3 regions of the Anaerostipes hadrus ATCC 29173 genome follow, and region 1 is predicted to be linked to each of the others. Evidence: riboswitches for the same ligand, from Rfam matches in the RefSeq annotation. Region 1 holds a riboswitch; each other region holds the start of a gene.
The links. Region 1 has a riboswitch for cyclic di-GMP ahead of QUE18_RS01465 (substrate-binding periplasmic protein). Riboswitches for the same ligand answer to the same signal wherever they lie in the genome.

Region 1 (4,249 bases):
TGTTCGATCACAACAAAGATTTCCTTGGAAATATTGCTTAGATTAAATGGAATTTCTTCCAGAACTACTTCGTCCGATTCCAGCTTACTCATATCCAAAACTTCATTGATCAATTCCAGTAACAGATGAGATGTTTCTTTGATCTTTGTCCTGCATTCTGTCTGTTTTTCCATATCATCTGCATAATACTCCGCCACATCGATCATACCGCATATTCCATTGATCGGTGTCCGGATATCATGGCTCATCCTCTGGAGAAACTCAGTTTTCGCCTCGTTCGCTGCCTCTGCTTTTTTTGCCGATTTCAGAAGTTCTGCTTTATATTTCTCATCTTTTTCCTGTTCCTGTTTCTGATGTGCCAGATTGGTTGTATATATCCAGAACCATAAAAAACTAAGAATGATAAGATAAAGGAATACAACACCTGTTACACTGAGTGGCAGATTACTGAATACCTCTTTATCTGGTAAATACATGTAGATATAATAATCCCTTTGTTTCAGCATGATACCATAGCATCCAGTTCCTTTATTCTTCAGATGAAAGATATGCCGACTATCTGTATGCTTCTTCATTTTCTGAATAATCTCATTGTCTGCGACATCCTGTGCCAATAATTTCTCATCGTTACTGGCAATAATCTTCCCTTTGTCTGCAACGATGATCGTCCCGTCTTTCTCAGTATTGTACCCCTTTAAAAGACTCTGGATCGTTAAAGTATAATTTCTGATAAATCTCGGAGATGTGTAATAGTAAACTGCAACGATCCCTGGGGCATCTTTTCTGGCGCAGGCTGCGATATCGATACGTGATCCATCTCCTCTGACAATCCGTTCTGAATAAGATCTTTCTTTATATCCTGTGTAATCCATGATGATATCTTTTTGCAGATAATCAATCATCTCATCCATCAAACCTTCATCCATACTGTATTCACAGACTTTCTTTCCTTCTTCATCCAATACAAGAATACCATCCACCCAGAGTGACTGCAGATTCTCTTTCAGAAACTTTCGGTCTAACTGCTTTCTATTCTTTACTTCCATATCAATATTTGTACTCATCTGTCTGGCATTTTCGATCGCACGAAGGAGACTTTTTGATTCTGAAGATTCATTATAATGAGTATAGGTTGAGCACTGTACTTTGACATAGTTTACAATCTCCACCATTCTTTTCTCAGCTTCGTTTTTTTCCGTATGAAAAAAACAAAAAATTGCAGTGACAAACATACAGATGCCAAGCAAACCAACAACTATCCAGAATCGTTTTGCTTTTTCTCTTCCATTAATATCCAAGATCATCCACCTCCAAATATTTCTCTGGATCATCCATATATTTTTTTATGATCTTCAGGGAGGTACCATCCTTGTGCATTTCTTCCAGCTTCTGTTTCATCTGCTCGCAGATTCCTCTGTCATCATTCTTTGCAAAAGCAGCTCCTATCCCGACGACCATCAATGGTTCCTTCAGAATGCGGAAGCTTGTATCATAATCTTTCATATACTGAATGATGGATTCCTCATGCACAGCCACAGCATCCACATACCCTTTTCCCAGAAATGTATAGATCAATTCCCTGTGTCCAAGACTGATCAGATTGCCAAGTTTTGGAATTCTCTTATCTGTCCGCTTCAGAAAGATACCTTCCGGTTTGGTTGTAGACTGGACTGCAAGATTCTTTCCTTTCAGATCACTCAATTTATGAATGTCACTGTTCTCATTTACAGCAACCACCTGACGGCTTGCTATATATGGTCCGGCCCAACGATAATCGTTAAGTCGCCCTTCCATTGAAAAACATCCCATGATACAATCAATTTTCCCACTTTCTACCAGCTCTTTTTTCTTTTCCCAATTGATCTGAACGATCTCCGTCTTATACCCCATCCTTCTGAATGCTTCCGTTGCCAGTTCAACATCTATACCTGTCGGGATACCATCCTCATTCAGGAAATTATAAGGCGGATAATTGTCACTTCCAATTTTTATAACAGGTTTTTTTGTTGTGTCAGACACTTTATCTGCCTTATCACATCCTGCCAAAGTTGCCATTAACATAGAAAATATCAATACAACAGTAAAAATTTTTCTTTTTTTCATCTTATAACCTCATTTTTATATCTCATCCTTATGAAATAAAACAGCACTGCCACACAGACAGTGCCTATCATTTTCTACAACCGGCTGCCATTTTACAGGCCCTTTAGCTTTGCGTCACAGACTTTCGTCTGTTTTGCTTAGAATCTTTCTTTAATTATACCATGATAATGTCAGTATCAAAAGTAAAAAATATAAATCTAGCTCCAATAATCCGTCTCGTATTCCATTCCAATATTCCGAGTCTTAAACACTGGATCCTCTCCATTTTTCTTCTGCTTTTCATAATCCTCCAATGCTTTCAGTGCTGTATTTGACAAAATCAAGATCACTGGAATATTGATCAGTGCCATAACTCCCATCAAAACATCTGAAATATTCCAAAGCATAGAAACTTCCATTCCTGCACCAATGAACACAACCAGTGCAGATACTATACGAAATCCTTTCATGAATGTCTTTGATGGCTGTCCTTTGTGGATATAATTTAACAAGTTATCACAATAAAAACAATTCCCAAGAAGTGTTGTAAATGCAAACAATACCATCGCTACTGTGATAAAGAGTGGTCCGAAGTTTCCTAAGGATTCATGCAGTGCTGCCTGTACCCATGGTGCCCCCTGTAATTCTTGCGCAGGGGCGATTCCTGATGACAAACACATCATGGCTGTTGCTGTGCATAAAAGCAGGGTATCAATGAATACGGATAACATCTGTACTAAACCCTGTTTGATTGGATGACTTACTTGTGCGGATGCAGAAGCATTTGGTGCTGATCCAATACCTGCTTCATTGGAGTACAGACCTCTTCTGATTCCCTGCATCATAGCTGATCCTGCAAATGCACCAAAAATTGCTTTGAAATCAAATGCTTCGCTGATGATCTTTGAAAATACAACTGGCAGATATGCACGGTTGATGATCATAACGATCACAGAGATCAGAATATATGCAACCCCCATAGCTGGCACTAATGTAGATGTTACTTTTACAATTCTTGATCCCCCGCCTAAGAGACACCATCCTGTGATCACTGCAAGAATTCCTCCGATGATCCATGGCGTCCATTTTACATCATAAAATGAGAATCCTGAAAATGTAGATTGTAAATTATAAGATGCGAGCATATTAAATCCAAATGCATACGTTGCGATCATGGAAATACAGAATATGATCGCTAATGGTCTGCAGTGAAGTGCTGCTTCAATGTAATATGCCGGTCCTCCGTAACATTCTCCATCTTTTCCTTTTCTCTTATAAATCTGTGCCAGCGTACTTTCGATCAGTGCGGATGCACTTCCGATGATCGCAATGATCCACATCCAGAATACAGAGCCAAATCCTCCAATGCAGATAGCTGACGATACTCCAATGATATTTCCTGTTCCAACTCGTGATGCGGTAGATACCATTAATGCCTGAAACGATGATACTCCATTTTCATCTTCTGGCTTTTCTACAACGGCTTTGCAGGCATCTTTAAATAATCTCATCTGTGGCAGTTTTGTACGGATCGTAAAATAGATTCCCGCTCCGATCAACAGTATTACTAGCAATTTACTGTACATAAAAGTACTGATGCTGTCAATGATGATTCCTAACATAAATTCTCTCCTTGTACGATATTCTCGTATAATAATCTGGATCAATAGTTACAATTTTTATTGCAGCTACTTTAATTCAACAGAAAAATAGACAGTCCCTGCCTGAGGGACTGCCCATTCATTTTAAAAGTATGCGATTTTACTGTCTGCGTCGTTTTTGTATCTTATGATATAATCGCGATTTTCAGAATTCTGATAAATGATGAATATCCCGTTTTCCTGCCGTCTGTCGGCAGAAAGGTCCGTTGAACCTTCTTCGTATGGCTTCAGAAGCTTTCGCTGCTGGTTTAAAAACCTATCTGTTATTATAATAACTCATTCGTATTGATTACGCAATTACAATTATCACTTGGCCATGATTTTCTGAGTGCCGCATAGGAGATCAGAAAGTTGGCAAACCAGCCAGCTGGTACAGCGAGCCAGACAAATGCAATACCAAAACGCGGTGCAAAAATCAAAGCAACTGACAAGCGGATCGCAAGATTTACCATGTTAGCAACAAGAAATGGTCGCATGATCCCAAGACCGCGAAGGACTCCATCTGT
Region 2 (4,249 bases), 1.2 Mb from region 1:
TCTTGGACTGATTGAGCCATCTGTCCGACATGGTTGAGCCACCATTCCATTTTAGGCTGAGCCACTGTTCCGGATTCATTGAGCCGATTCCTTTATAATAGTTTTATACACTTTTATTAGGTGTAAATCTATTATGAAGGAGGTCCTAACGATGACCAAATATCGTGAGATTCTCAGACTTTCCAGTCTGGGATTTAGTAATCGGAACATTGCTTTAAGTGTTCCATGTTCTCGAAATACTGTTTCAAAAGTTTTAAAACGTGCTAAGGAGTTAAATCTTTCCTGGCCATTATCAGATGATCAGACAGATGCAGTATTAGAGCAGTTGTTATATCCAAAACTACACAACAGATCAAACCGTCGGATGCCTGATTATGATTACATCCGAAAAGAACTACTCCGCAATGGTGTCAGTAAAAAACTTCTCTGGACAGAATATATTGAAGATTGCCGTGCAAATGGAGATGAACCATTGATGTATTCTCAATTCTGTTATCACATTCAACAGGATGAGCAGAAACATCGTGCTACCATGCATATCAAACGTAAACCTGCAGAGCAGATCGAAGTTGACTGGGCTGGTGATCCTGCAATGATCATCGATCCAGATACAGGAGAGATCATCAAGGCACATATCTTTGTTGGTGTGATGACATACAGTCAGTATACTTACGTTGAAGCTTTTTTGGATATGAAACAACGATCATGGATCAAGGCTCATATTCATATGTATGAATATTTTGGCGGTGTTGCAAAGATCCTCGTGCCAGATAATTGTAAAACAGCAGTTATCCATAACGGAAAACGGAAAGATCAACAGATCAATCAAATCTATCAGGAACTAGCTGAACATTACGGAACTGCGATCATACCTGCTCGTGTCAGAAGTCCTAAAGATAAACCGAATGCAGAGGGAACCGTTGGAAATATATCTACGTGGATCACAGCAGCACTTCGCAATGAACAGTTCTTTTCACTTGCGGAATTAAATCGGGCTATCAGAAAAAAACTTTTGACTTTTAACCAAAAACTCTTTCAAAAAAAGGAAGGTAGCCGGTTGGAGCTATTCCTTGAAAATGAAAAGCCTTTGCTATCCCCATTACCTGCTACCCGTTTTGAACTAAGCGACTGGAAAACCGCCACAGTTCAGTTCAATTATCACATATCTGTGGATAAAATGCTATATTCAGTTCCTTATGAATACATCAAAAAGAAAGTTGATGTAAAAATAACAGATAATACAGTTGAGATCTTTTATAATCACAATCGTATTGCTTCTCATCGTCGACTAAAAGGACGTCCGGGTCAATACAGTACTGTTACAGCACATATGCCAGAGGATCATCAGAAATATCTTGAATGGAATGGTGATCGTTTCCGTAAATGGGCTGAACAGATTGGAATAAATACATATCATGCAGTCAATGCAATCTTAACCTCCAAACGTGTGGAGCAGCAAACCTACCGAAGTTGTATGGGATTACTGAAGCTTGCTGAAAAGTACTCTGATACTTTATTGGAAGCTGCTTGTAAAAAAGCCTTATCCTATACTTCGTCACCGAGTTATAAGAGCATTAAAAACATTCTTGTGACCAGTTCAAAAAAACTGAAATCGGAAGCTGATCATACAGAATCCACACACAAAGCACACGGCATCACAAGAGGTGCTGATTATTATCGGAGGTAAATAACTATGACAAATCAAAGCACAATTGATAAATTAATTGAAATGCGACTTAGCTGCATGGCAGATTCATTTCGTAATCAGTTGAATGATCCTGAATTTAACGAAGTTCCTTTTGAAGACCGGTTCGGTATGATTGTAGATATCGAATATAATAACCGAAAAAGTAATCGATTAAAGAGACTGATCAAAAAAGCTGAGTTTGATCAGCCAGATGCAAGTATCATGGATGTCGATTATACATCCGGACGTAAACTGAACAAGGAATTGATCACTCGTCTTGCTACATGTGAATATATATCTGAACATAGAAATATCTTTATCACAGGTGCAACTGGTTGCGGAAAAACGTACATGGCATGTGCCTTTGGTATGGAAGCATGTAAACAATATTTTAATACCAAGTATGTTCGGTTACCTGATCTTTTGATTGATCTTGAGCTGGCTCGTGACAATGGCAATTACAAAAAGATCATGGCTAAATATGCAAATCCAGTTCTTCTTATTTTAGATGAATGGCTTTTATTAAAGCCAACTGAATCAGAACAAAGAGATATTTTTGAACTTTTACACAGAAGACGTAAAAAATCATCTACCATCTTTTGTTCTCAGTATGAATTTGAAGAATGGTATGATCAACTTGGAGGTTCAGACAGTCCATTGGCAGATGCTATATTAGATCGTATTGCATATGACAGTTATCGGATCAATATCAGAGGTATTGATATTGAACATGATATTTCTATGCGCGAAGTTTACGGATTAGATAAATCATTACGCGAGTAAACTCGCAGATATTATAGTGGCTCACTCCGCCTGGACAGATGGCTCAGTCTAAACTGGACAGGCGGCTCTGCCGCATAAGAATATTCACACTATAAATGATGAATGAGCTTTATATGAAAAAATGTTAGGTTTTTAGGATTCATCGATTTAGATTTTTTATGAAGTAAAATATGTGTAGATTTTTTTAAAAATTATTGACGTGCGGAAAATCGTGTGGTAAGGTCTTTTGAAGAAAGAGATTATTTTAAAAGCAAACCTGTTGAAAGGTAGGGGCGCAAAGCCAGAAGGGACTAAAGTCAGAAAGCTTGACCATGTCAGCCGGTTGCCATTGTTTCCATATCATCATAATATATGGAAAAGATGTTTGAACAGAAGGGATTCCGATACCTTTTATATTATATAAATGTGTGATTTTAGAGAAATATAGTAGGGACACTGGCAGATTTTGGCAAGTGTCCTTTTTGCATGCAAAAATGGGTAACAAAACTAGCAGGGACAGGTTTTCTGTATACAGATAAAAGCAAGATGAAGAAGGCATAAGACGGAGAGAGGATTTTTATAAAATGAAAAATTATGAAGACAAAATATATTCCTTAGGTGAGACTGTAACGAGGCAGACACAGGCCATGTCACAGGCCGTACAGAAAACACTGGAAAATAATGGCGGGGTAGGTATAATGACAGGATCTTATGACCAAAACCTGTCTATTTTGTCTGTGAATAATCTGCTGTTGCATAGTACAGGATATACATTCGACACTTTCATGGAACAGACAAAAGGCTCATTGAGAAACTTCTTTTATGACGAGGAAGATATACTGGAGCGAGACCGTTTTTTGCAGCTTCACGGAACAGGGAAGCACAGATTCTTGCAGCAGACGGTACAGTGAATAATGTACGGCTTTGTAAAGAGGATGCGACAGATGAGGCGGGCAGACAGATCTGGGTTATGTCCGTACAGGTCAACTGGGATCATGTAAATTTGGCACTGCTCAATGAGGCTATCTATTCCGGCTTCTGGTATTTTGACTGTGACAAAAACAGTGAGATTGTGAATGCAAACTGGAGTCATGAATTCCGAAAAATGCTCGGCTATCATGATACTCTGGACTTTCCGAATAAACTGGAATCCTGGTCAGATCTTCTGCATCCACAGGATAAAGAAAGAGTAATGATGCAGCTTCAGGCGGCAATTAAGGATAAGACGAACCAGATAAAATACCAGGTAGAGTATCGTATGAAAATGAAGGATAATCAATACCAGTGGTTTCGGGCATCGGCAGAAGTAATACGCCGTCTGGATGGTTCTGCCAGCAGGATTGCCGGGATTTTTATTAACATTGATGCGGAGAAAAAAGAAATCATGCAGGCACAAAAATCTGCTGCTTTCCACCGGGCTTTTACGAAAGCAGATCTGTGCGAGTATTATGTGAATCTGGAAGCGAATACTTTTGATACCTTTAAGGTTGAACCGTCCCTGATGACAGTTTTTGAACAGAGTCGTACATGGGATGAACTGATCCGACATTTTGTGGATTCCTATGTTGTGGAGACAGATAAGAAGGCGGTATCCTCTTTTTACGACCGTGGTTATATTGCAGAAAGGCTGAAGGGTCTGGAAACCGAATTGGCTTTAGAGTGCCGTATCACTCTGAATGGAGAAGAACGATGGGTCCGCAATGTGGTCATACGTGGCGAAATAGAGGATTCAGAATATGCCATGATCTTTCTGCGTGATATCACAGAGGCAAAGGTGGAGAGTGCGCGGCATCTGCAGAT
Region 3 (4,249 bases), 1.4 Mb from region 1:
TTTTCTCTTGTACTTACTGATACAAAATGTTAGAATATAACTAGTGTGTTAACAATGAAACTATCGTTTCATGGAATTTATTTTTAGGAGGACTTATTATGTCATTCACGCAAGAATATCAAAAAAAATTAACAACTGCTGATGAAGCTGTCAAAGTCGTAAAATCCGGAGATCGTCTGGAATATGGATGGTGTGTTACTACTCCAGTTGCTTTAGACGAAGCTTTAGCAAAACGTATGCCTGATCTTGAAAATATTCAGATTCATGGTGGTATCGTTATGCGTCCATTAGCAATCACTCAGATTGAAAACCCAGCAGATCATTTTACATGGAATTCATGGCATATGGGTGGTTTAGAAAGAAAATGGATCAACGAAGGATTCTCTTTCTACGCTCCGATCCGTTATTCTGAATTACCAAGCTATTACCGTGATTGTCTTCCAGGAACAGATGTTGTTATGATGCAGGTTGCACCTATGGATGCTCATGGATATTTTAACTTTGGTCCAAGTGCTTCTCATACAGCAGCTATGCTTGAAAAAGCAAAATGCGTTATCGTCGAAGTTAATGAAAATATGCCTCGTTGCCTTGGTGGTTTCGAAGAAGGTATCCATATTTCCAAAGTTGACATGATCGTTGAAGGAAACAATCCTGCTATTGACGAATTAGGTGGTGGCGGAGCTGCTACAGAAGTGGATCAGGCAGTTGCAAGACTGATCGTTGATCAGATTCCTGACGGAGCCTGCTTACAGCTTGGAATCGGTGGTATGCCTAACGCTGTAGGATCTTTGATCGCAGAATCCGATTTAAAAGATCTTGGTGTTCATACAGAAATGTATGTTGATGCTTTCGTTGATATTGCAAAAGCCGGTAAGATCACAGGTGCTCACAAGAACATCGACCGTTACCGTCAGACTTATGCTTTCGCAGCAGGTACAAAAAAATTATATGATTATTTAAATGATAACCCAGAGTGCATGAGCGCTCCTGTTGATTATACAAACAGCATCGCTACGATTTCATCTATCGATAACTTTATCTCTATCAACAATGCGGTAGATGTTGACTTATATGGACAGATTAGTGCTGAGTCTTCAGGAATCCGTCAGATCAGTGGTGCCGGTGGACAGCTTGATTTCGTTATGGGTGCTTACTTATCTAATGGTGGAAAGAGTTTTGTATGCTTATCTTCTACTTTCACAAATAAGAAAGGGGAAACATTCTCAAGAATCCTTCCTACATTACATAATGGATCTGTCGTTACAGATACTCGTTCGAATGCTCATTACATCGTTACAGAATATGGTATGGCAAACTTAAAAGGTAAGTCTACATGGGAACGTGCAGAAGCCTTGATCAATATCGCTCATCCAGATTTCAGAGATCAGCTGATCAAAGATGCGGAAACTGCTCATATCTGGAGAAGATCCAACAAATAAGCTAACAATCAATTATTTTAATAATTGTTTTTTAAATTTTCCAAACCAAATAAAAATCCCGGACCTTTTACAGATTCGGGATTTTTATTTGATTATTTAATTTTTACATTTTCTATATTCTTAATGATGATCGTACTGCCTCCGCCTGGCTCTTCAATGATCTCAACATTATCTTTGGTATTATATTCTTCCATCGGAATCTTGATCTCAATTCCTGTATCCGTCTCTAACATCTGATATTCCAGTTTCTTGACTGTATTTTCTTTTGCTACTGTAAATGTATCATATTGCATATCATATCGTTCAATCTTCTCATCAAATTCCTGCTTCTTACCTTGATGATTTCCAAATAGTTTATCCCCGATCTCATTCACCTTAAACGCCTGATTTTCCGTAAATTCTTCTCTTAATCGGCTTTTCATGTCCAAACGTTTCGCAATCCCATCTTCTGGATAATGGTTGTTTATATCGTTAATAACTTTATTTAGAATCTGAAATTTCTTCTTTGGTGCCAGATCTGCATAGCATTGTAAGAATCTCTCAGAAAGATAGTTGATCTTATCCCCGTTCAACATCTCATACTTTTTCTCTACAAGACGTACTTTGTATTCTGTCAGATCGATGATCACTGCTTCTGTAAGCTTTGCCGAATCCGTTGGCATAACTCTTTGTTTCACGATATCATTTGCTTCTGCATCTTCCTCTTCTCGATGTACATAAGTCACTTTGTAATTCATCTTAAGCAGTGCGATATGAATTACACTTTGTACCTGAAAAGTCACACAAAGAAGATCCGCTGCAGGAATCGTTACACTATCACACATGATATCAAACAGATTTTCTCCTAAAACTCTTGTCGCCTCTATAAAGCTCTCATCATCTGATTCTTCCATGCTCTCTAACAAACTTAATACTGGCGAAACACTTCCATTGAACTGACATCTTTTTGCATCATCACTTTCCATGATCTTAAAAATATGTCCTCTGACAAATTCCATTAAATCTGGTCCCATCTCCAAAAGCTGACTGGATAAGCCAAGATATCCTGTGTGGCTGTCCAAAATATGTAAAATTCCTTTTCTGATAATAATATCATCTTTCTGTATATGTTCCATGATTGATTGTCTCCTTTTTGTTTTATCCATTGTGTATCATTTTATCATATCGATCATTTTTACGCAAAAAGAAAGAATCCTGCTATACAGAATTCTTCTACGAAAATAAAAAGTCATGGTTCCCTACACCATGACTTCTTCTAATATGAAAAATCCCCATGTATTCCCACCAATGAAGAATCGGCAACCCCTTGCCGGTAATCTTACTGTGAAGCCCTTCACAAATAAAATCTGTGGAAAACATAAAATTTCATATTCTAATAGGACCAACTTCTGATATTCTCTCGGTATGGCAGATTCTATTATCTGGCTCCCTACTTCCTGACACCAAAAAACCATTCATAGAATTATCTCTTCTATAACGGCTGCCTCTATCTGGATTAAATACCCATATCACATTCCCTTAATGCTAAATGTGGCAACCGGCTGTCATAGTCCAATAAGACCTTAGACCCTTCTGACTTTGCGTCCCTGTCTTTCAACAGGTTTGCCCTATGAATAAATATGAACTTTTAACTATGCATATAGAATATCACACTTTCCATAATCTGTCAATTATTTTTAACAATACATAAAGTCCGCGGAAGTATTGATCCGCGGACTCTTTAAAAATTAAATTCTCAAAAAATGATTATTTAACAACTGCTCTTAATTTTTCTGTTAAAGCTGGAACGATCTTGTTTAAGTCTCCAACAATTCCGTAATCAGCTACATCAAAGATAGGAGCTGTTTCATCTTTGTTGATTGCAACGATGATATCAGATTCTTCCATACCTGCAACGTGCTGGATTGCTCCAGAAATACCAATTGCGAAGTATACGTTAGGACGTACAGTTTTTCCTGTCTGTCCAACCTGGATATCTCTTGGCTGCCATCCGTTATCAACAACGGCACGAGAACAGCTTACTTCTCCTCCGAGAACTTCAGCTAATTCTTTTAACATTCCAAATCCTTCTTCTCCAACTCCACGTCCACCAGATACTAAGATCTTAGCATCCATGATATCTACTGTATCTGTAACAGATTTAACGATATCCATGATTTCAACGTATTTGTTGTCTGGAGTAAATCCAGGATTGTATTCGATAACTTCAGCTTTTGCTCCTTCAATAGGATCAATCTTCTGCATAACACCAGGACGAACTGTTGCCATCTGAGGTCTGTTGTCTGGGCAAGCGATTGTTGCGATCGTATTTCCACCGAATGCTGGACGAGTCATTAATAACTGATTGTGTTTCTGTTCTTTTCCTGGGATTGCTCTTAATGGGAAATCACCGATTTCAAGAACTGTACAGTCAGCTGTTAAACCTGTCTGAACACGTGCAGATACACGAGGTCCAAGGTCACGACCGATTGCTGTCGCACCAACTAACATGATCTCTGGTTTGTATTCATTGATCACAGATGCTAATGCATGTGTATATGGTTCTGTTCTGTATTCTTTTAATTCTGGATCGTCAACTACGATAACTTTATCAGCACCGTATTTTGCAAGATCATCTACTAATCCTTTAACGTCAGAACCTACAAGAACAGCAGTTACGTCTGTATCTAAGTCTTTTGCTAAGTCTTTTGCTTTTCCAAGTAATTCGAATGCGATTCCGCTTAATTCGTTATCTACCTGCTGTGCAAAGACGTATACGCCTCTATATTCTTCTAAACCCATTTTATTCACCACTTTTCCTTTTCACTAAA

Region 2: it holds a riboswitch for cyclic di-GMP, as region 1 does, so the genes downstream of both, QUE18_RS07480 (hypothetical protein) here and QUE18_RS01465 (substrate-binding periplasmic protein) in region 1, are expected to answer to the same signal.
Region 3: it holds a riboswitch for cyclic di-GMP, as region 1 does, so the genes downstream of both, QUE18_RS08485 (nucleoid-associated protein) here and QUE18_RS01465 (substrate-binding periplasmic protein) in region 1, are expected to answer to the same signal.

The regions. Positions count from the first base shown of each region.
Region 1 covers NZ_AP028031.1:307,172-311,420, reverse strand. The annotation lists gene QUE18_RS01470 (hybrid sensor histidine kinase/response regulator) at 1-1,304, opposite strand, end outside; gene QUE18_RS01465 (substrate-binding periplasmic protein) at 1,288-2,103, opposite strand; cyclic di-GMP riboswitch class I at 2,176-2,251, opposite strand; gene QUE18_RS01460 (alanine/glycine:cation symporter family protein) at 2,301-3,704, opposite strand; gene QUE18_RS01455 (MATE family efflux transporter) at 4,010-4,249, opposite strand, start outside.
Region 2 covers NZ_AP028031.1:1,528,503-1,532,751, reverse strand. The annotation lists gene istA (IS21 family transposase) at 152-1,687, shown strand; gene istB (IS21-like element helper ATPase IstB) at 1,694-2,470, shown strand; cyclic di-GMP riboswitch class I at 2,710-2,800, shown strand; gene QUE18_RS07480 (hypothetical protein) at 3,034-3,360, shown strand; gene QUE18_RS07475 (hybrid sensor histidine kinase/response regulator) at 3,357-4,249, shown strand, end outside.
Region 3 covers NZ_AP028031.1:1,733,232-1,737,480, forward strand. The annotation lists gene QUE18_RS08480 (butyryl-CoA:acetate CoA-transferase) at 99-1,439, shown strand; gene QUE18_RS08485 (nucleoid-associated protein) at 1,532-2,554, opposite strand; cyclic di-GMP riboswitch class I at 2,969-3,056, opposite strand; gene QUE18_RS08490 (electron transfer flavoprotein subunit alpha/FixB family protein) at 3,186-4,220, opposite strand; gene QUE18_RS08495 (electron transfer flavoprotein subunit beta/FixA family protein) at 4,245-4,249, opposite strand, start outside.